DNA from 3 places in the Devosia sp. Root105 genome. Region 2 is predicted to be linked to each of the others. Evidence: predicted binding sites of a transcription regulator. Region 2 holds the regulator's gene; each other region holds the start of a gene.

Region 1 (6,872 bases), on a different contig from region 2:
GTGACGCCGCGCGCCTGGGCGGCGACGAGTTTGCAGTGCTGCTTGGGGATATCGGCACGCCGGCCCGCGCCGGTCGCATCGCCGAGCAGATCCTCGACGGCTTCCGCCGCAACAACGAGCAATCGGCCGGCGGTGCACTGATCTCCGCGTCGATCGGCATCGCACTGTTCCCTGATAACGCCGATACCGCCGAGCAGCTGATGACTCATGCCGACACGGCGCTCTATCGCGCCAAGCAGGATGGGCGCGGCATCTACCGCTTCTTCGAGAACGCCATGGGCGCCGAAGTGCGGGACCGCCGCATGCTCGAGCATGACCTGCGCCACGCCGTGTCGCGCAATCAGTTGCGCCTCGTCTATCAGCCGCAGGTCGATATCCAGTCGGGCGAAGTCACCGGCTTCGAGGCGCTGGTCCGCTGGAAGCATCCGGAACGCGGCGAGATTCCACCGTCGGTGTTCGTGCCGGTGGCCGAGGAGAGCGGGCTGATCCTGCAGATCGGCGAGTGGGTGCTGCGTGCCGCCGCCAGCGAAGCGGCGCGCTGGAAGTCGCCGCTTTCGGTGGCGGTGAACGTCTCGGCAGTGCAGGTGCATTCGCCCACCTTCGCGCAGACCGTGCACGAGGTGCTGATCAGCACCGGCCTGTCGCCGGCCCGGCTCGAGGTGGAGATCACCGAAACGGCGCTGATCCGCGACATGATGCGGGCCGTAACGACGCTCAGGCAGATCCGGGCGCTCGGCGTCCGCATCGCCATGGACGATTTCGGCACCGGCTACTCGTCGCTGGCGAACCTCCGCGCTTTCCCGTTCAGTAAGATCAAGGTCGATCAGTCCTTCATCCGCGCCGTCGACAACAATGACCAGTCGGCCGCCATCGTGCGGGCGGTACTGGGTCTGGGCAGCGGCTTGAACGTTCCGGTTGTCGCCGAAGGCGTCGAACGGGCCGAGGAGCTGGCGTTCCTCAAGAGCGAGGTCTGCCAGACGGCGCAGGGCTATCTGCTGAGCCGCCCGGAAGACATCCGGACCTTCGCTGCGCTTACCGAGGGCAGGACCAAGCTGCTCGACAGCATCCTGCCGCCGCCCCTGCAGGCACTGGCCGGCTAGCTCCGCGCGGCGGCGGCCTTGCGTCGAGCGGACAGGCCGCCTAGCTTCCATGTTGTCCGTGGCGCTCAGTGCCGCGGTCGATGGAGGTATGGACCATGTCTGCGAGTTTTGTGATGCGCCGACGATAGGGCTTAGCCGCCGCTTGCCGGCGCACCTCTAACCACATCGCTACGATGGCAAAGGCCCAGGCTCCGGCGGATATCGCCGGGCCGAGGGCCTTTTTCATTCGCTGGCGCCTTCCCCTCGTAACAAGGAGACAGGCGCCACGCGCCTGCTTGGCTATGACAGAATCTGAGACCACTGCCCCCGCTTCCAGCCGCGACGTTGCCCGTCGCCCCGGCTGGCGAAACTGGCTGCTATCCTGGATCCGCTCGGGAAAACTGCGCCGTGAGCCGCAACTCCCCGACAGCCTCCGGCGCGATATCGGCCTGCCACCATCGCCTCGGCCGATCGACGATCCGCTGCGCTGGCGGAAGTAACGGCCGGCTGCCTTCTCCCACGTGGGAGAAGGCGCTCTCCGAGCTTTCTTGTGGCGCAGGGGCGCACCTCCGTCCCCGCGCTCTCCGGCTGCGCTCAGGCGAGCACCTCGCGGAACAGCCCGATCGTTCGCGACCAGGCCAGGTCGGACGCTTCCTTGCTGTAGCGCGCGGCCGAGGTGTCGTTGTTGAAGGCGTGGTTGGCGCCCTCGTAGATGAAGATCTGGTGGTCGATCCCGGCGGCCTTCAGCGCTGCCTCGAAGGCGGGGATGCCGGCGTTGATCCGCTCATCGAGCCCGCCATAGTGCGCCATCACCTTGGCCTTGATGTTGGGCACCGCCGCGGCATCCGGCTGCCCGCCATAGTAGGGCACCGCCGCGAGGAGGTCGGGCGCCACTGTCGCGAGGTTATTGACCGTCCCGCCGCCCCAGCAGAAGCCCATGGCGCCGACCTTGCCGTTGACCTTCGCATGGGTCTTCAGCCAGGCGATGGTAGCGACACCATTGGCCGCCACGTCTGCCGCCGGCAACTGCTGGAACATCGGCCGCGCCGCCTCCTCGTCGGCGGGCGTGCCGCCGAGGTCGGAGAGGAAGTCGGGCGCCAGCGCCACGAAGCCCTCGAGCGCCACGCGCCGCGCCACGTCCCTGGTGTGCGCATTGAGCCCGCGATTCTCGTGCACCACGATCACCGCTCCGAACGGTCCGCCCTCGGCAGGGTAGGCGAGGTAGCCGCGCATCTCGCCTTTCGCGCCCGGATAGGTCACGTCCTCGGCAACCAGCCGCGCATCGTCCTCCGGCACCAGACCCTGCGCCTTGGCGTTTGATGCCATCAGCGCCGCTGCCACCGTCGCCGCGCTCATCGAGCCTGCGAGCTTAGCGAGATTGTCCATGAACTTACGGCGGTCGAGGCTCAGGTGGGTGTAGTCGTCGAAGAGATTGATCATCTCCTGCGAGATCTGGGGTGTATCCCTCTCGTCCATTTCGCCGTCCTCCTGCGTTTTGACGCGGGGGAGGCTAAGGCGTGCAACCGGACTTGGGGATGACGCTCGCACGCTTGTGAGGCGATGTGAGCAGGCTATTCGCCGGCGAGCCGCTGCGGCTCCGGCCGGGCTTCATCGAACTCCATCGCCTCGATCCGCTCGCCGCGCTTCACGATCTTTGAGGACGAGGTGACGATGTCGCCGATATCCCCGGCGGCCTGGGTGAAGTGGGTCTGGAGCTTGCGCACCCGCTCGTCCAGCCGGCCGACATCGGTCAATAGCGCCCGCACCTCGGTCTGGATGCGATAGGCCTCTTCGCGCATCTTCACGTCGCGCAGCAGCGCCTGCACCACCTGGATGGACAGCATCAGGATTGACGGCGAAACGATGACGATGCGCGCCTTCAGCGCACGCTGCACCACATCCTCGAAATGTTCGTGCAGGTCCGCAAAGATCGATTCCGACGGCACGAACAGGAAGGCCGTGTCAGCGGTCTCCCCGGCGATCAGGTATTTTTCCGAGATCGCCTTGATATGGACGCCCATGTCGTTGCGGAACCGGCTGGCCGCGAAACGCGGGTCCTCGCCGTCACCGGCACCTGAAAAGCCCTGCCAGCTCTCCAGCGGGAACTTGGCGTCGATCACCAGCGACGGCGCCCCGTTCGGCATATAGACCAGCGCATCGGGGCGGCTGCCGTTCGACAGCGTCGCCTGGAACGCATAGGCGTTCTGCGCCAGCCCATCGCCGATGATCGCTTCCATCCGGCCCTGGCCGAACGCGCCGCGCGTCTGCTTGTTGGCGAGGATCGACTGCAGCGACACCACATTCTGGCTGAGCTGGGTGATGTTGGATTGCGCCCGGTCGATCACCGCCAGCCGTTCCTGGAGCTTCGCCAAGCTCTCGTTGGTCTTGACGTTGCTCTCCTGCATGACCGCGCCGATGCGCTGGCCCTGGCTGTCGAGCCGTTCGTTCACCAGCCGTGCCAGGTCGGAGGTGCGCGAGCCAAAAATCTCGCTCATCGTCTGCATCCGGCCGGTCATCTCCGACTGCACGCGAACCATGTCGGCGATGTAGCGTTCGGTCTCCTGCGCCTTGAGCTGCGCCGCGGCTGCCTCTTCGGCGCGCTGCTCTGCCTCTTCCGCCCGGGCGCGCGACTGGCGCACCACTACGACGAGCAGCGCCACCAAGAGGGCCGCGACGACTCCCACAGCCGCATAGGCGGCGATCTCAAGCGTGACGGGGAAGTCGGCGATGACGAAAAGCACTCGATCCATCGCCTCAGCTTACACGATTCGACGCCGTTGTTCCTGCATTGTTCTTCGGCGCCGCAATTGGCGTAAACAGAGCGTAAACCGGCTGGCCGTTGACCGGCGCCGGGGAAATACCATATTCAGCGGCAACCCCCGATGAAGGACTGAACGTTCATGGCCAAGCGCCCCATCCTGATCCTGCCCGACGAGCGCCTGCGCGCCATTGCAGAGCCGATCGAGAAGATCGACGATGGCATCAAGCAGCTCGCCAAGGACATGCTCGAGACCATGTACGACGCGCCGGGCATTGGCCTCGCCGCGCCGCAGATCGGCGAGCTGAAACGTATCGTCGTCATGGACCTCGCCAAGGAAGACGAGCCGGCCGCGCCGCTGGTCATGATCAACCCCGAGATTCTCAAATACTCCGACGAGACCGTCACCACCGAGGAAGGCTGCCTCTCCATCCCCGAGCTCTACTATGATGTCGAGCGTCCGGCTGAGGTCACCGTCCGCTACACCGATCTCGACGGCAAGGAAGTGGAGCTCGACGCCAAGGATCGCCTGGCGGTCTGCGTCCAGCACGAGCTCGATCACCTCGATGGCGTGCTCTACATCGACTATCTGAGCCGGCTGAAGCGCGACCGCGTGCTGAAGAAGTTCCAGAAGGCCGAGCGCCTCGCCAAGAAGGCGGGCTGAGCTCGGACTCTCGGTGGTCCTCCCCTGCGTAGCGGGGGAGGCGGATGAAGGCCTCAGGCCTTCACCGCGTGGGGACCAGCGAAGCTGGTGGAGGGGGCGACCACCAACATCGGCGCCTCCCGAAATCCCGACTGAGAGGTCGTATGAAAATCATCTTCATGGGCACGCCGGAATTCGCCGTGCCCACCCTCACCGAGATCGTCTCGACCGGCCACGAGGTGGTCGCCGTCTATACGCGTGCGCCAAAACCCGCCGGCCGCGGCCAGGCTGAGCGTAAGTCGCCGGTGCATGAGGCGGCCGAGGGCTTCGGCATCCCGGTGTTCACCCCGCGCTCGCTGAAGCAGGCGCCCGAGCAGGAGGTGTTTGCCTCGCTCGATGCTGATGTGGGGGTGGTCGTCGCCTATGGCCTGATCCTGCCCAAGCCAATCCTCGAGGCCCCGCGGCTCGGCTGCCTCAACCTCCATGGCTCGCTGCTGCCGCGCTGGCGCGGCGCCGCGCCGATCCAGCGGGCGGTCATGGCGGGCGACGCGCGCACCGGCATCATGGTGATGCAGATGGACGAGGGCCTCGATACCGGCGCCGTCGGCCTGATCGAGGAAATGCCCATCGGTCCCGACATGACCTCGGGCGAGCTGCACGACCGGATGATGCTGGTCGGCGCCGACCTGATGGGCCGGGCGCTCGCCGCGCTCGACCGTGGCAGCCTGCATTTCACCCCACAGCCGGAAGCGGGCGTTACCTACGCCAGTAAGATCGACAAGGCCGAGGCCCGCATCGATTGGACGAAGCCCGCGAGCGAGGTGCACAACCTGATCCGCGGCCTCTCGCCATTCCCCGGCGCCTGGTTCGAGCTGAGCCTTAACGGCACGCCCACCCGCATCAAGGCGCTGCGCTCGACGCTGGTCGCCGCAGAGGGCGCCCCGGGCACCATCCTTCCCGACCTCACCATCGCCTGCGGCGCCGGCGCCGTCCGCCTCACCATGGTGCAGCGCGAAGGTAAGGGCGCCATGGACGCCGCGACGTTCCTGCGTGGGGCAGGGGCGTTGCCGGAGCGGGCATCGTGAGGGGGCCTTTCTAGCGATGCCCCGCTACCGTCTCTCGATCGAATACGACGGCCGCCCCTTCTGCGGCTGGCAGCGGCAGGCGGGCGATCTCTCCGTGCAGCAGCTGCTCGAGGAGGCGATCGAGCGCTTTTCCGGTGAAAGCGTCGTCACCCAGGCCGCCGGTCGCACCGATGCGGGCGTGCATGCCCTCGGCCAGGTGGTGCATTTCGACCTCGAGCGCGACTGGGATCCATTCAAGGTGCGCGAGGCGCTGAACTATCACACCAAGCCGCACCCGGTGGCCATTCTCACTGCCGATCGCGTCGATGAAAGCTTCGAGGCCCGCTTCTCGGCCATCGCCCGGCACTACGAATACCGCATCCTCAACCGACGTGCCCGGCCCGGCCTCGATGCTGGCCGCGTCTGGCACGTGCCGGTGCCTCTCGATGCCGATGCGATGCACAGGGCGGCGCAGCTGATCCTCGGCAAGCACGACTTCACCACCTTCCGCGCCGCCGAGTGCCAGGCCAAGTCGCCCGATCGCACTCTCGACATCTTCACCGTGTCGCGGCAGGCCGAGATGATCATCGTCACCGCCAAGGCGCGGAGCTTCCTCCATTCGCAGGTGCGCTCGATGGTCGGCTCACTGAAGCTGGTGGGCGACGGCAAATGGCGCCCAAGCGATTTCCGCGCTGCCCTCGATGCGCGCGATCGCGCCCGCTGCGGCCCGCTCGCCCCGCCCGACGGGCTCTACCTCACCAAGGTGGATTACTGACAGCGCTTCAGGGGGCCGTAGCCGCTCCAGCGCCGGCCGTCAGTTCGGCCAACTGCTCCGGCGACAGCGGGAACACCGCGCTCACCACGAACAGTGCAATCACGCCGCTGATCAGTTGCACCACGAGGAATGAGGCGATCTGCCAGGGCGTCAGCGTCAGGATCAGCCGGGCGATGTTGATCATGATGATGATGATCACGATGCCCGTGGCGATGAACATCAGCTCGCCGCCGGCGCCCACCAGTCCGAGCAGCGTCGTGGCGATGGTCAGGAAAAAGGTCGCCCAGTTGTCGACCACGATGTAGGGCACCAAGGCATCGGGCCGCTTCAACTGGCGCAGCACCAGGGCCGCCGCGCCGATCTGCAGCGCCAGCACGATGATCACCGTGGCAATGGCCCGGAACGCCGTACCGCTCGTTCCGGGCACGCCCAGCACCAGCGGCACCGCGGTGTTGAGCAGCGCCACCACCAGGAAGGCGATGAAGCTGCCGACCAGCCCGCGATCGGAGAAGTCGAAATAGCCGTTGGCCCGGCGGTCACCGATGACCAGCGC
Region 2 (6,872 bases):
ACCGGCTGATCGCTCCCGTGCTGCTGGTGCCGGCTGTTCTGCTGTTCGCCGTTGATCGTCCGCCTGATGTCCTTATCGCGGACACCACGCAGGCGGTGGCTTTACGGGGCGACGCGGGCCTGCAACTGGTGGCGGGCAAAGCCGACAGCTTTGCCGTCGGCGTGTGGCGCGAGACCTATGGCGAGGCCATTGAACCCGGCGCGCTGCTCAGCTGCGACAGTATCGGCTGCTTTGGCGCCAGCAGCCGGGGCTTCACCGTATCGATCGTGCGGGACCCGGCCGGCTTCTACGAGGATTGCGGCATGGCCGATCTCCTGATCGCCCGCCGGGCCATCCCAGCCAACTGCGCGGCCGATACGGTGATCGACGCAGCTGCGCTGGCCCGCGGCGGGGTGCAGTGGCTACGCTGGGATGAAGCGCGGGGCGGTTTCGAAATCCGCCCCGCTATTCCGCAACTCAGCCGGCCGTGGCGAGCAACGCTACCGTAACCCCGGCCGCTTCGATCTGGGCGCCGCCCAGCACATAGCCCTGCTCGTCGGGCGCCGCAGTCAGGTTTGCCACAGTGTCGCCGTAGTTAAAGTAAACGCGCCATTTACCTCTGCTGCGGCAGCGCACGCCGGCGGGGAGGTTGAGCGTCGGAACATCGGCTTCGGTGAGCAGGTGGTCGACGATCCGCTGCATCAGGGCGCGATCGCCGCTGGCTGCCAGGTAATTGAGCTTTCCCTGCGCTACCAGCACCGGGAAATCCTCTTCGTCCTCGATGACGATCTCAGCCCGGGTGTCGAGCCGCTCACGCCAATGGCCGACGGCGCCGCCACCCTTGACCGAAACCGTGCGGCGGGGATCGGTGCTGTCGACGCGCGCTACCTTTGCGTCGAGGAGGTTCTGCGGCAGGTCTGGACCAAGGCCGGTGGGGATGGAGAAGTTCTCGGTCTTCGAGCCGGTGCGCGGACCGATCAGCAGGTGGCCGTCAAAATTCTCGATGGCGGTGCGGAGCTGGTCGTTCCAGGCGAACAGCGCCGGGATCACCACCAGGTCATAACCAGAGAAATCGGTGGTCGAAGGCGGCAGGATATCGACGTCGACGCCGCGCTTGCGCAGCGGCACATAGACGTTGCGGACATGCTGGTGGTGCGAGAACCCCTTGGCCTGCGGTTGGATCCGCCATGCCCATTCGCTCTGGTAATCGTAGACGATGGCGACGCGGCCCTTGTTGGCCACCCCATCGATGCCGAGCCGCTTGAGTTCCTCTGCGACTTGCTTGGCCTCATGGTAGGCCGGGGCCGGCTGGCTGTCGGGACGCAAGAGGCCCGCATGCATCTGCTCCTGCGCGAACGGCGCCTGCCGCCAGCGGAAGTACGACACCACCTCGGCGCCGTGCGCGAAGGCTTCCCAGGCCCATAGGCGAGCCATGCCGGGCAGGGGATCGGGGTTGTACTCGGCCCAGTTCACCGGACCGGGTTGCTGCTCCATGATCCACCAGCGGCCATGGCCGACGGCACGGTAGATGTCGTGCTGCAGGCCCTGCGCGTCCGGTTCGCCCTGGCGGAAATACGCAGCCTTCACTTCGTCGGATTCATTGGAAACCGCGAGATGGCCGATCGGGTAGGAGTCCCAGCTCGCCACATCGAGGGTCTCGGCCACTTCGTAGTGATCGAACTCGGTGAAGCGGCCCATGAAGTTGTGGATCACCGGCAGATCTGGACGTGCGGCCTTCATCAGGTCGTACTGCGTCTTGTTGAACGCAGCGACCTGCGCGGAGGAGTAGCGGCGGAAATCGAGACAGGCTGCCGGCGCGGCCTCGGTCACCGTCAGGTTCGGCGGGTCGATTTGCTCGAAGTTGTTGTACTCCATCGACCAGAACACGTTGCCCCAGGCGGTGTTCAGCGCATCGATGGACTTGTACTTGTCTTTCAGCCAGAGCCGGAAACCAAGCGCGGCGGCTTTGGAGTAGGAGTGCACGGTGTCGTGGCAGCCATACTCGTTGTCGGTCTGCCAGCCGGCGAGCGCCTGGTGCTGGCCGACCTGGTCGATCAGCAGCCGGGTAATGCGGGCGCATTCACGCCGATAGCCCAGATGCGAGAAGTCGTAGTGTCGCCGCGAACCAAAGCCGCGCGGCCGGCCATCACGGTCGACCGCCAGCATGTCGGGCATCTTGTCGAGCAGCCAGCGCGGCGGCGTGGCCGTGGGCGTGCCGACGATGACCTTCAGGCCATGCTTGCCGAGCACATCCATGGCAGCCACCAGCCAGCCGAAGTCCATCTCGTTCGGCCTGGGCTCGAGCCGCGACCAGGCGAACTCGCCGATGCGGACATACTGGATGCCGATTTCCGCCATGCGGCGCGCGTCATCCTCCCACCATTCGACGGGCCAGTGTTCGGGGTAGTAGCAGACGCCGACAGCGGGAAAAGACACGTGAAACTCAGAGCTTGAGGAAGGGTTCGGCGATGCCGGGCACGTCGAGCGCCACGGCGAAAACGCTGCCCGCATGCGGCTCGCGTTCGATCTCTGCGGGCGTCATGTGTTCGCGCGCCGTGGTGATGTAGAGGGTCTTGAGGTCGCTGCCGCCAAAGGCCGGGCAGCTCACCTGGCTGACGCCGGGCACCTCGACCACCTTGTCGAGCTTGCCGTCGGGCGAGATGCGGATGACCTTGCCGCCGCCCCAGCGGGCATTCCACAGATAGCCCTCGGAGTCGACCACCGAGCCATCGGCGCCGCCAGGGCCGTCCATGGTGAAGAAGTCTTCCCACGGCCCGGCCGGCAGGCCGGTCTCCGGGTCGGTGGCGCATTTGACGATCATCTTGCCGGCGTCCGTGAAGTAGGCGGTGCGGCCGTCGGGCGAAAAGCAGATCGAGTTGGGGATGCGGATGTTCTCGATCACCTTGGTGGTCTGCCCGGCACGGTACTGGTAGACGCCGCCGACACCCGCTTCGGCTTTGCGGCCCATGGTGCCGATCCAGAAGCCACCGGTGCGGTCGACGCGGCTGTCATTGGTGCGGTTGGTCGGAACGTCGCCGTCGATCTCGGCGATCACCGAGGTCGTGTCGGTCAGGAAGTCGTAGCGGAGCAGGGCGCCCGACTGGGCGATTGCAAGGCTCTGCTTGTCGATCACCGCGCCGGCGCTGACGGTGTCCTTGAAGGTGATGCGGTCGACGATGTGGCCATCGGTTCCGGCGCTCAGCATGGTCTGGTTGAGGATATCGAACCAGAACAGGCGCTCGAGCAGCGGGTGCCAGAACGGGCCTTCGCCCAGCTCGCAGCGGCTATCGACAAAGAGCTCGGCCTTGGTGTTCATCGCGGTTTTCCCTGGTCATAGGCAGCGACGGCCGCGGTGGCGCGCAATGCCACATCCGCGGCGGACATGCCGGGCTTGAAAATGTAGGTGCCGAGACCGAAGCCGGCGCAGCCGGCGGCGAAGTACTCGGTGAAATTATCGGGATTGGCGCCCCCGACGGCGTAAAGCGGAATGTCGGATGGCAGTACGGCCTTCATCGCCTTGATGCCCTTGGGGCCCAGCACTTCGGCCGGAAAGAACTTGAGGCCCGTGGCGCCCGAGCGGATGGCGGTGAAGGCGTCGGTGGGCGAGAAGACGCCCGGATACGAGGTCATGCCGCGCTCGATGGTGGCGCCGATCACCGAGGGATTGGTGTCGGGGGAGACGACGAACTGGCCGCCGGCATCAGCAACGGCATCGACGTCGGCGCGGCTCAGCACGGTGCCGGCGCCGATCAGCGCCCGGCCCTCGAACACCTTGGCGGCATCCTCGATGGAGCGCAGCGCCTCCGGCGAGTTCAGCGGCACCTCGATCATGGTGATGCCGGCGAGCACCAGGGCGTCGCAGACTTCGAGGGTTTCAGGAGGGGTGATGCCGCGAAGGATCGCGATGATGTGTCGGTGGGTCATGGTCTATGCCTGTCTTGCAGCCTTGAGGCCAGCGAGGGTGGCGTCGGTGGCGTCGATGATGCGGGTGCTGGCGCCCAGCCGGGCGAAGGCCATCTGGTAGAGCCCGCAAAGGCCGACGCTGCCGACCAAGGGGATCTCGGCTGCGCCGATCCAATCGCGCTGGCCGCCGATTTCAGCGCCGATGAGCAGACCCGACAGGAAACCGGCGCACCATGGTGCGCTGCGTCCCGAGAGGAGCGAACCGGCGCGAACCTTGAACAGCGTGGCAGTCAGCCGTTCGGGACGTTCCAGCCCCTGATCGAGGCCTGCTTCGAAGCCGCGCTCCCGATCTTCGCCTTCGAGTTCGCCACCCAGCGAGTGACGCAGCACCGAGTGGGTGCGCAGCAGTTCGAAGATCTCGCCGGTCATGGCGCTCGAGAAGCGCTCGAGCCTGGTGCCAGAGAGGAGCGCCCATTTGCTGTGGGTGCCGGGCATCACCGCCAGACCGGAGAAGCCCGGGAGCAACGATGACAGGCCCAGCAACTGGGTTTCCTCGCCGCGCATCACGTCCTCGGCGCCGACATCACGCAGGCAGACGCCGGGAAGAATGCGGGGGTTGAGCGGACCGGGCATGTCGGGCGCCACCGCGCCTTGAACGAGGCGACCAAGCTCGGCCGGCGCGTCGAGATAGGGGGCCTCGATCCAGCCCTGGCGGGCGCCGGCCATGCCGCAGATCAGCACGTCTTCGACATCCTCGGCGACACCGCTGAGCAGCGAGGTCAGCACATCGGGGTATTGTTCGCGGCTGAGGCGACCCATGCCATCCGGCGACGAGCGCGCGAAGGCGATCTCGCCGGCGGCGTCGATGCCCCATGCGCGCAGATTGGAAGTGCCCCAATCAACGGCGACCCATTCGACCTCTGCTGCCAAAACCTTCTCCCTGGCGCTGCACGTTTGCTGCGCACCGCCATGCCGCTAAAGCGCGATCGGGAAGGTTGTCCACTCTCCTGGTACGATCGCGACGGCCATTTGCATGGAGGCGCTGCCCGAGGATGCCTGAAGCCTCCCTTGGCGGCGCGGACCGTAACGTCTTTGCCGGCCCGGCCCTAGTGCAAATATCGGCGGGGAGGTTCGGTTTCATAAGAAAAAGGGCCGGCAAGGCTGCCGGCCCAAGGACCCGATTGGCGGTGGGTCTGGAGGTCAGTATTTGCGCAAGAGGCCAACCAGCCGGCCCTGCACCTTCACCCGGTCAGGCGGGAAGATGCGGGTCTCGTAGGCCGGGTTGGCCGCTTCGAGCGCAACGGAGTTGCCGCGGCGGCGAAGCCGCTTCAGCGTCGCTTCCTCGTCATCGACGAGGGCGACCACGATCTCGCCGGTCGAGGCCGCGTCCTGCTTCTTGATCAGCACGGTGTCGCCATCGAAGATGCCGGCGTCGATCATCGAATCGCCGCGGACTTCCAGTGCATAGTGCTCACCAGGCCCCAGCATTTCAGGCGGCACCATGATGGAGTGGCTGTGGGTCTGGATCGCTTCGATCGGCGTGCCTGCCGCGATGCGGCCCATTACCGGGATCGTCACCGCCCGATAGGAGTCGGCATTGACCACCGGTGCCGAGGGGCGGGCCGGAGGCGCCGACACCTTGCCGAGGTTACCCTCGATGACCGAGGGCTCGAAGCGGGCCTTGCGACCACCGAGCGAGGGGTTCATCGAATCCGGCAGCTTGATCACCTCGAGCGCGCGGGCCCGGTTGGGCAGGCGCCGGATGAAGCCACGCTCTTCCAGCGCGGTGATCAACCGATGGATGCCGGACTTGCTCCTCAGGTCGAGCGCGTCCTTCATCTCGTCGAACGAGGGTGGGATGCCGGACTCTTTCATCCGCTCGTGGATGAACATCAGCAGTTCGTGTTGCTTGCGCGTAAGCATGGGCGGCTCCGTGAGCAGAATCGGAACAAAGACTGAACGTGTTATACGTGTTCCAGTTATGTTCTGCAATCGAGCGGTGAATATTGCGTTACGATTGGGGGCGCAGCGAGCGGAATGAGCAGGTGTCGGGTCCAGGAACGCCGCTGCTGTCACCCATTGGCGAGGCGGCGGAGGAGGGCCGTGGCGGCAAGGAGGTCCGAGGTAGCCTTGCCTTCGGTGAAGGCGTGGTGAGTGCCGGCAAGGAGCTCGTAGGCGGCAGTCCGCCGGTCCCTCGACCACAGGCGTGCGAGGCTCATCGTGGCCCTCAGTTCCCAGGCGAGCGCTCCCTGGGTTCGAGCGAGATCGATGGCCTCCCGCAGCAGCCGCGTGCCGGCCTCGATATCGCCATCGGCGACCCTCGCGAGGGCGAAGGCCCGCAGGATCTCGGGTCGGCACCAGCCGCTGCTGTGTTCGGGGGAGAGCTTCAGCCCGCGCAGCGAGCCGGTGAGCGTCACCCAGGTCTCGGCCTGCAGGAAGCTCGCCGGCTGCAACAGGATGGCGCTTTCGCTGCGACGGCCTTCGCGGACGGCGATGTGGATCATCACCTTGCGGTAGAGATCGGCCCATGAGGTCCAGAGCGGCAGCCCGGCATGCTCGGCCGCGCGCTCCAGTTGCGTGATGTAGCCAACGGCTCGGTCATCCTCGCCGTACCACAGCAGCAAAGGGCAGGCGCCCAGGCCAATCGCTTCGCAGAGGGCCCAGGGACCTTGCTCGGCCGCGAAGTTCAGCGCCTCGAACAGCAGGTGGCGGGATTGGTCGGGCTTGCCCAGCAGCCACAGCCGGCGCGCCTCCAGGACGCGCAGGGCGCCCCTCGGCGGGGAGGTCAGAATGGCGAGCGGCGCCGGCAATTGCCAGTCGGGGCCAGCGATCATGGCGTTGGCGAGGCGGGCCGAGGCGGCATGGTCGCCGGCATAGTGCAGCGCCTCAGCCTGCAACCGGTCCGCGGTTTGCGCCAGATCGCGACGTCCGGCAGCGCGGGCATTGGCAAGAGCCGCCTGCGACAGCCCGGCGGAGCGCTGGAGGTGACC
Region 3 (6,872 bases), on a different contig from region 2:
CGTGCAGGCCGAGCGCGGTGAGGGTTGCGGCCTCGGGGTGGCCGAGGATGCCGAACACGCCGCACTCCTCGCGCAGCGTATCATGGTCCCATTCCGCGATCGGTTTGGCGTTCTGGGTCATCGGGCACCTCCAGGGTTCAGGTCGGGCCAAACAAGACGGGACCGCAGATGCGGCCCCGTTCACAAATATGCAATGCGCTCACCCGAATTTCATCAGGCGTTGGGCGCGGCCCCCTCGGCCGGCGGCTCCAGCGGCGCGTCGTTCTCGAGCTGGTCGGTGCCTTCTTCGTTGGGCACGTCGGCATCCGGCGTCGGCACGTCGTCAGGCGACGCATCCTCGCCCGTGCCGCCACCGGCGCCACGCTGCAGGATGTCGGTGACCTGCTTCTCGAGATCAGGCGGCAACAGCGCGATCAGGCTGTCGCCGAAATTGCGAAGGATCGGCAGCGAGCGCGACTCGGCCGCCCAGGAGGGCAGGTTCGAGGGCATCAGCCACAGCCCGAAGATCACCACGATCACCGCAATCAGCACGCCACGGGCGACGCCGAAGATGAACCCCAACGTGCGGTCGAGCGGCCCGACGCGGCTGTCGACAACGAAATCGGCGATCCGCATGGTGATCAGGTGGAGGATGATCAGCGCCACGATGAAGGTGCCGAGCACCGTCACGATGTCGGCCACGATCGGCTCGGCGATATAGCCGCGCGCGATCTCTTTGTGGTTGAAATAGGCATAGGCGGCAATCGCCGCGGAGCCCGCCCAGGTCGCTAACGACAGGATTTCACGCGTGAATCCACGGGCCGTAGCCAGGATCGCCGAAATCAGGACGAGAACGCCGATGCCGACGTCAAATGCAGTCAACATAGAGAAAATCCGCCCCTGGGACCCGCTTCAGGGTCCCGTGTAACCATTAATCGTGGCAAAGCCAAGCACGGAGGATGAGGTGCATGGCCGATGTTCACGGAAAGCAGAAGGCGTGGCCAAAGCGCTACTCTGCCGCCTGCCGCTGACCACGGGCCGCGATGCGTCCGATGAGCTCGGCGAGCTCGGCATACTCGCCCACGGCGATGCCGTTGGGCACGTCGCCCTTGCCCAGCCGACCGGTTACCGCGCCCAGGAAACCGAGCTTCTGCGCCTCGCGCAGGCGCTGCGCCGCATGGGCCACCGGGCGTACGCCGCCGGCCAGCGAGATCTCGCCGAAATAGACATTGGACGAGGGGAGCGGCGAGCCGGTCAGTGACGAGATCAGCGCCGCCGCCACCGCCAGGTCGGCCGCCGGCTCGTTGATTTTCAGCCCGCCCGCGACGTTGAGATAGATGTCGTTGGCGCCGATCCGCACCCCGCAGCGCGTCTCCAGCACCGCCAGTACCATCGACAGCCGCGACGAATCCCAGCCGATCACCGCGCGGCGCGGCGTGCCGAGCGGCGAGGGCGAGACCAGCGCCTGCACTTCGCACAGCATCGGGCGTGTGCCTTCCATGCCGGCGAACACGGCAGACCCCGCCGCGTCCTTGTCGCGCTGGTCGAGGAACAATGCCGAGGGGTTGGCCACTTCGCGCAGGCCCAGTGTCGACATCTCGAAGACGCCGATTTCGTCGGTGGCGCCATAGCGATTCTTCACGCCGCGCAGAATGCGGAAGGTGTGGCTGGAGTCGCCCTCGAAATACAGCACCGCGTCGACCAGGTGTTCGACGACGCGCGGCCCGGCAATCTGCCCATCCTTGGTGACGTGTCCGACCAGCACCACGGCGGCGCCGGATTTCTTGGCGAAGCGGGTCAGCGCCTGCGCCGAGGTGCGCACCTGGGTGACGGTGCCCGGGGCGCTCTCGACCCGATCGGTCCACAGCGTCTGGATCGAATCGATGATCACCAGGTCCGGCGGCGGGCCGTTCTGCAGCGTGGCGAGGATGATCTCGACATTGGTTTCAGACGCCAGCAGCACGGGACGATCGCCCAGCTCCAGCCGCTGCGCCCGGAGCCGGATCTGCGCCACCGCTTCTTCGCCGGAGACATAGACGATGCGCCGGCCGCGTTCGGCCAGCGCGGCCGCCGCCTGCAGCAACAGGGTGGATTTGCCGATGCCCGGATCGCCACCGATCAGCACCGCCGAGCCCATGACGAAGCCGCCGCCGGTCACCCGATCGAGCTCGCCGATGCCGGTCTCGACCCGCGCCGCCGTCTCGGTTTCACCGGCCAGCGGCAGCAGCTCGATCGGCCGGCCGCCGGCGATTGCCGATTTCGGCCCGGCGCCGACGCCCGAATCGACGATCTCCTCGACGATGGTGTTCCACTCGCCGCACGCCTCGCACCGCCCCTGCCACTTGGTGGTCAGGGCGCCACAGGCCTGGCAGACATAGGAGGTTTTGGTACGCGCCATGAGATGCCCCGGAGGAGTCGACGACAGGTAGCCGACTATGGGGGCAAAGGCAAGAACGAAGAGTGAACAACCAACGGCCGCAGTCACCGGTCTCGTCTCCCCTTTGCGGGGGAGAATTCCAAGGGGCCCATGGTGGGCCCGACCTTGCCATCTCACCGGCTGTCATCCCAGCGAAAGCTGGGACCCAACTCGCGGCTCGCGCCAGCTGATGGATGGGTCCCAGCTTTCGCTGGCATGACACGCGGTGGGAGCGGAGGCCCTGTGCCTCCCATCGGCGCCAACGAGGAGATGGGCTGGTGGAGCGTCCGTGCCTTCACCGCCGTGGCCACTCCCCGATCACCTCATACCGTCCCTGCCCATAAAAACTGCGGACCAGCGCGAACCCGTCCACCCGCAATGTCGGCGGCCGCTCCAGCACCACCTCGGGCGCGTGCACCCGGTCGTAGCAGAGCGTCAGGTGGAACGCCTCGCTGGCGGCCGAGCGCACCTCGAAGCCGCGCTCCAGCATGCCCCAGCGCAGCAGCCGGGCAAGCTCCACCAGCGGCGTGTCCGAACCCGGACGTAGCACCAATGGTGGCGAGCCCACCTTGCGGCGGAAGCTGGCGAGCCGGGTGAGGGCGATATCGAATGGCTGAAAGCCGATCGCCTCACCGGTCGCCATCGCCACCGCGAGGTCGCTGCCGCTCAGTTCCTGGTAGAAGCCGACGCCGACCAGCGAGATATGGAGCGTCGTTGCCGGCAACAGCGCCGCCGTGATGCCGTAGAGGCGCCGCTGCTCGTCGACGATCTCCTGCAATGCCGGGCGGATCCCGCCACCGACCAGCACGGCGAAGAAGACCGGGTCGCGCCCCTGCCGTGGCGGCACCCTGATCGACTTGAGTGGCCGCGTGTCCTCAGCGAACATCGACAGCTGTGGCAGATCGGTCATCTCATCGGTCCTCCGGCTTAGGGACACACAAGGAACCAGTGAGGCTGAGCGGGAGTCAAGAACAAAAAGAGAACAAATTGCACCGAAGCGGTGCGCTCGACCTTCGCCCAACTTGCCTCCGCCGCCGCCGGTTGCGAAGCTCACCTCCTCGCGACTCCGAACGGCCCGACCAGCGGCCGGAACAAGCAGACATAGGGAAGAGATGACCAAGATCACCGGGATCGAGACGATCCGCACGCGCGCCGACGGCACCTGGCTGTTCGTCAAGGTTCTGACCGACCAGCCCGGCCTCTACGGCATCGGATCGGCCTCCGACCACTACCGCGCCAAGGTGGTAGAGGCGGCGATCGAGAACGTCACGCCACTGCTGATCGGTCGCGATGTCAGCCGCATCGAGGACATCTGGCAGTCCGTCTATACCCAGAGCTACTGGCGCAACGAGGCCATCGGCAACACCGCCCAGGCCGGCATCGACATGGCGTTGTGGGATATTAAGGGCAAGGAAGCCGGCATGCCGGTCTACCAGTTGCTCGGCGGCAAGACCCGCAGCGCTGTCGCCGCTTACGCCCACGCCCAGGGCGACTCGCTCACCGAGCTCGAGGACGATGTCCGCCGCTACTGGGAGGAGGGCTACACGGTCATCCGCTGCCAGCTGGGCAATTACGGCGGCGGCGGTTTCCTCGATCGCGCCAATGCCCGCGGGCCGAAAGATCACTGGCCGCAGGACAAGGCCTTTGACGACGACGCCTACCTGCAGGCCATCCCCGAGATGTTCGCGCACCTGCGTGACAAGCTCGGCTGGGGACCGAAATTTACCCACGACGTGCACGAGCACCTGGCGCCGACCAATGCCGTGCAGCTGGCCAAGCTCCTCGAGCCCTATCGGCTCTACTTCCTCGAGGATCTGCTCTCGCCCGAACAGGTCGGCTGGTACCGCCAGGTGCGTCAGCAATGCGCCACGCCGCAGGCGATGGGCGAGCTGTTCGTCAACCCGCACGAATATCTGCCGCTGATCACCGAGCGGCTGGTCGATTTCGTCCGCGTCCGTATCTCGAAGGGCGGCGGCATCACCCAGGCGCGCAAGATCGCGACGCTGTGCGAATGGTTCGGCGTGCAGACCGCCTGGCAGGAAGGTGGCGACAACGACCCGGTGAACCAGATGGCGGCGATGCATGTCGATCTCGCCTCCACCGCCTTCGGCATCCAGGAGGAGAACCACTTCAAGCCCGAGGAGTACGAACTGTTCCCCGGCCACGCCGTGCTCGAGGGCGGCTACCTCTACGGCAACGAGCAGCCCGGGCTTGGCATCGATATCGACGTGAAGAAGGCCGAAGCGCTGCTCGATCCGGACAAGGCGGCGAAGTCGCACTACATGGCCGAAGACCGCCGCCGCGATGGCGGCATCGTCCGGCCGTAGCGAGGGCCGGCGGGCGGACTCGATTGAGGGAGGCGGACCATCGAAAGCCCCAATGACTGGCAGGCCGACCTGGCTCATTTGGCCGAAGGGATCGTCACCCGGCATCGACAGCCGTTTCATCTCATCTCGCAGGCGGCGTTCGAGGCGAAGGTGGCCGAGCTGTCTGCTCGGCTGCCCTCGCTATCCGATGCCGCGGCGGTCGTTGCCTTGCGCGGCATCGCGGCCAGCATCGGGGACGGCCACACCTTCGTCGCCGCGCCGCCTCGGCCGAAATTTCCGGTCGAGTTCTGCTGGTTCGGTGATCAACTTGCGGTGGTTCGCGCCACGGCTGCCCACCGCACGTTGATCGGCACTCAGCTGGTGGCGATCGGCGAGCAACCGGTGGCGGATGTCCAGGGTCGGTTGCAACAGCTCATTCCGCAGGGCGAGAACGCCGGCTATGTGCTGGCGCAGAGCGTCGAGCTTATGCGGGAGCCCGAGGTGCTCTCGGCTCTGGGCATCCCACCGCGGTTTTCGCTTCATCGATACCGCCGGAACCGAGGTGGCTGTCACCCCGGGCCCAGGCGACGAGCCGCTGCTGACCGCCGAGCACGCTCCGCTCTCGATGCAACGTATGGACGAACAGTTCTGGTTCTCGCATGTGGCCGAACGGGATGCGGTCTACGTGCAGTTTCGTTCCTATGGCGGGCTCGAGGCCAATGCCCTCGGGCTGTTCGACACCCTCAAGCAACAGCCGGCGCGACGGCTCATCGTCGACCTCAGGCGGAACGGTGGCGGCAACTTCCTTGCGGGTCGGCAGTGGCTGCTGCTCCCCATCGAGCTGCTGGGGCTGGTCGCGGGTCAGCTGTTCGTGCTGGTCGGTCGCCGCACCTTCTCCGCGAGCATGGTCAACGCCATCGATTTCCACCGCGAAACCGAAGCGATCCTCGTCGGTGAGCCGATCGGCGCCCGGCCATTCGGCTACCAGGAGAACGGCTGGTTCACGCTGCCCGGCTCCGGGCTGCGGGTCTCGGCCGCAACCCGGCTCTACCGCTTCGGTCCGGAGGACGCCGACAGCTTTCATCCGGACCAGCAGATCGATACCAGCTATGCCGACTTCGTCGCCGGCCGCGATCCGGTACTCGAGTGGGCGCTCGGCGCCTAGAGGTCCGGCATGCCGCTGAACACCTCGAGGATCACCCCGATATCCGGGGCGCTATCGAGATAGTGCACCTCGATGCCGGTAAAGGTGCCGCTGAGGGTGGATTGCCCGCCACGCGCCTTCTGGTCCCTCAGCGCCTGCCGGAAGTCCGGCGTCCTTACCGCGACATGGTGCACGCCGCCGACCCCGCCGCGCTGGGCGAGGAACTTGCCGAACATGTCGTTCTCGTCCTGTGGTTCGATCAGCTCCCACATCACATCGCCGATCATCGTCATGGCGATGCGCGAGCGCCACTCGGCCGGTTTGCCGTCGACCAGGACATTCTCGGCGTTCTCGGGCCCGATCTCCATGAACTCCCATGGCCCGATGCCATACTGCTCCTCATAGGCACGGACCGCCGCCTCGAGGTTGGGCACCACGATGCCGAGCTGCATCGTCTTGGTGAAGGTTGGCTGCTTTGCCGGCATGTCGGGGCTCCTGTGTTCAACAAAAGTGTTGATCAACATTATTGTTGAATACGAGTGAGCATCCTCTGTCAAGCCGGTGGGTTGGTCGACCTCGCGACTGCCGCTAGGGTGCCCGCCCACGTGAAGACCAGGGAGTACGGGATGCGGTTCGAGGGCCAAGCGATTTATGTCACTGGGGCAGGGCACGGCATCGGCCGCGCCACTGCGCTGCGCCTCGCCGCCGAAGGTGGCTCGATTGCGGTCTCCGATATCGATGGCCCCGCGGCAGAGGCCGTCGCCGCCGAAATCGTTGCGCAGGGTGGCCAGGCTTTCGCCACCAGCTGCGATGTCACCAGCCGCGACGCCGTCGATGCCTCCATCGCCGATACAGTCGGTCGTTTCGGTAGGCTCAACGTTCTCGTCAACACTGCGGGCGGCGACTGGAACGAGCCGGCGCTCGGCGAAATTCCCGATGAGCTGTTCGACCGCAAGATCGACGTCAACCTCACCGGCGTTTTCCGCTGCGTCCGCGCCGCCCTGCCGGCGCTGATCGCGGCCGGACC

The links. The regulator LexA, encoded in region 2, represses DNA repair genes until DNA is damaged. The targets are predictions, from matches to a motif close to TGTTCNNNNTGTGTTCNG.
Region 1: the regulator LexA is predicted to act here: its motif matches at 3,858-3,875, upstream of rmuC (DNA recombination protein RmuC).
Region 3: the regulator LexA is predicted to act here: its motif matches at 2,429-2,446, upstream of radA (DNA repair protein RadA).

The regions. Positions count from the first base shown of each region.
Region 1 is NZ_LMCR01000019.1:611,482-618,353, reverse strand. Features, by position in the region: gene ASC68_RS25460 (bifunctional diguanylate cyclase/phosphodiesterase) at 1-1,100, shown strand, start outside; gene ASC68_RS25455 (dienelactone hydrolase family protein) at 1,674-2,555, opposite strand; gene rmuC (DNA recombination protein RmuC) at 2,651-3,829, opposite strand; gene def (peptide deformylase) at 3,980-4,501, shown strand; gene fmt (methionyl-tRNA formyltransferase) at 4,645-5,565, shown strand; gene truA (tRNA pseudouridine(38-40) synthase TruA) at 5,582-6,319, shown strand; gene ASC68_RS25430 (hypothetical protein) at 6,327-6,872, opposite strand, start outside.
Region 2 is NZ_LMCR01000016.1:100,038-106,909, reverse strand. Features, by position in the region: gene ASC68_RS16510 (ComEC/Rec2 family competence protein) at 1-488, shown strand, start outside; gene ASC68_RS16505 (beta-galactosidase) at 457-2,415, opposite strand; gene ASC68_RS16500 (SMP-30/gluconolactonase/LRE family protein) at 2,423-3,295, opposite strand; gene ASC68_RS16495 (2-dehydro-3-deoxy-6-phosphogalactonate aldolase) at 3,292-3,903, opposite strand; gene ASC68_RS16490 (2-dehydro-3-deoxygalactonokinase) at 3,907-4,812, opposite strand; gene lexA (transcriptional repressor LexA) at 5,083-5,805, opposite strand; gene ASC68_RS16480 (winged helix-turn-helix domain-containing protein) at 5,955-6,872, opposite strand, start outside.
Region 3 is NZ_LMCR01000012.1:785,754-792,625, reverse strand. Features, by position in the region: gene purF (amidophosphoribosyltransferase) at 1-121, opposite strand, end outside; gene ASC68_RS12495 (CvpA family protein) at 214-864, opposite strand; gene radA (DNA repair protein RadA) at 989-2,377, opposite strand; gene ASC68_RS12485 (2'-5' RNA ligase family protein) at 2,691-3,305, opposite strand; gene ASC68_RS12480 (enolase C-terminal domain-like protein) at 3,508-4,722, shown strand; gene ASC68_RS12475 (hypothetical protein) at 4,903-5,244, opposite strand; gene ASC68_RS12470 (S41 family peptidase) at 5,264-5,866, shown strand; gene ASC68_RS12465 (VOC family protein) at 5,863-6,330, opposite strand; gene ASC68_RS12460 (SDR family oxidoreductase) at 6,472-6,872, shown strand, end outside.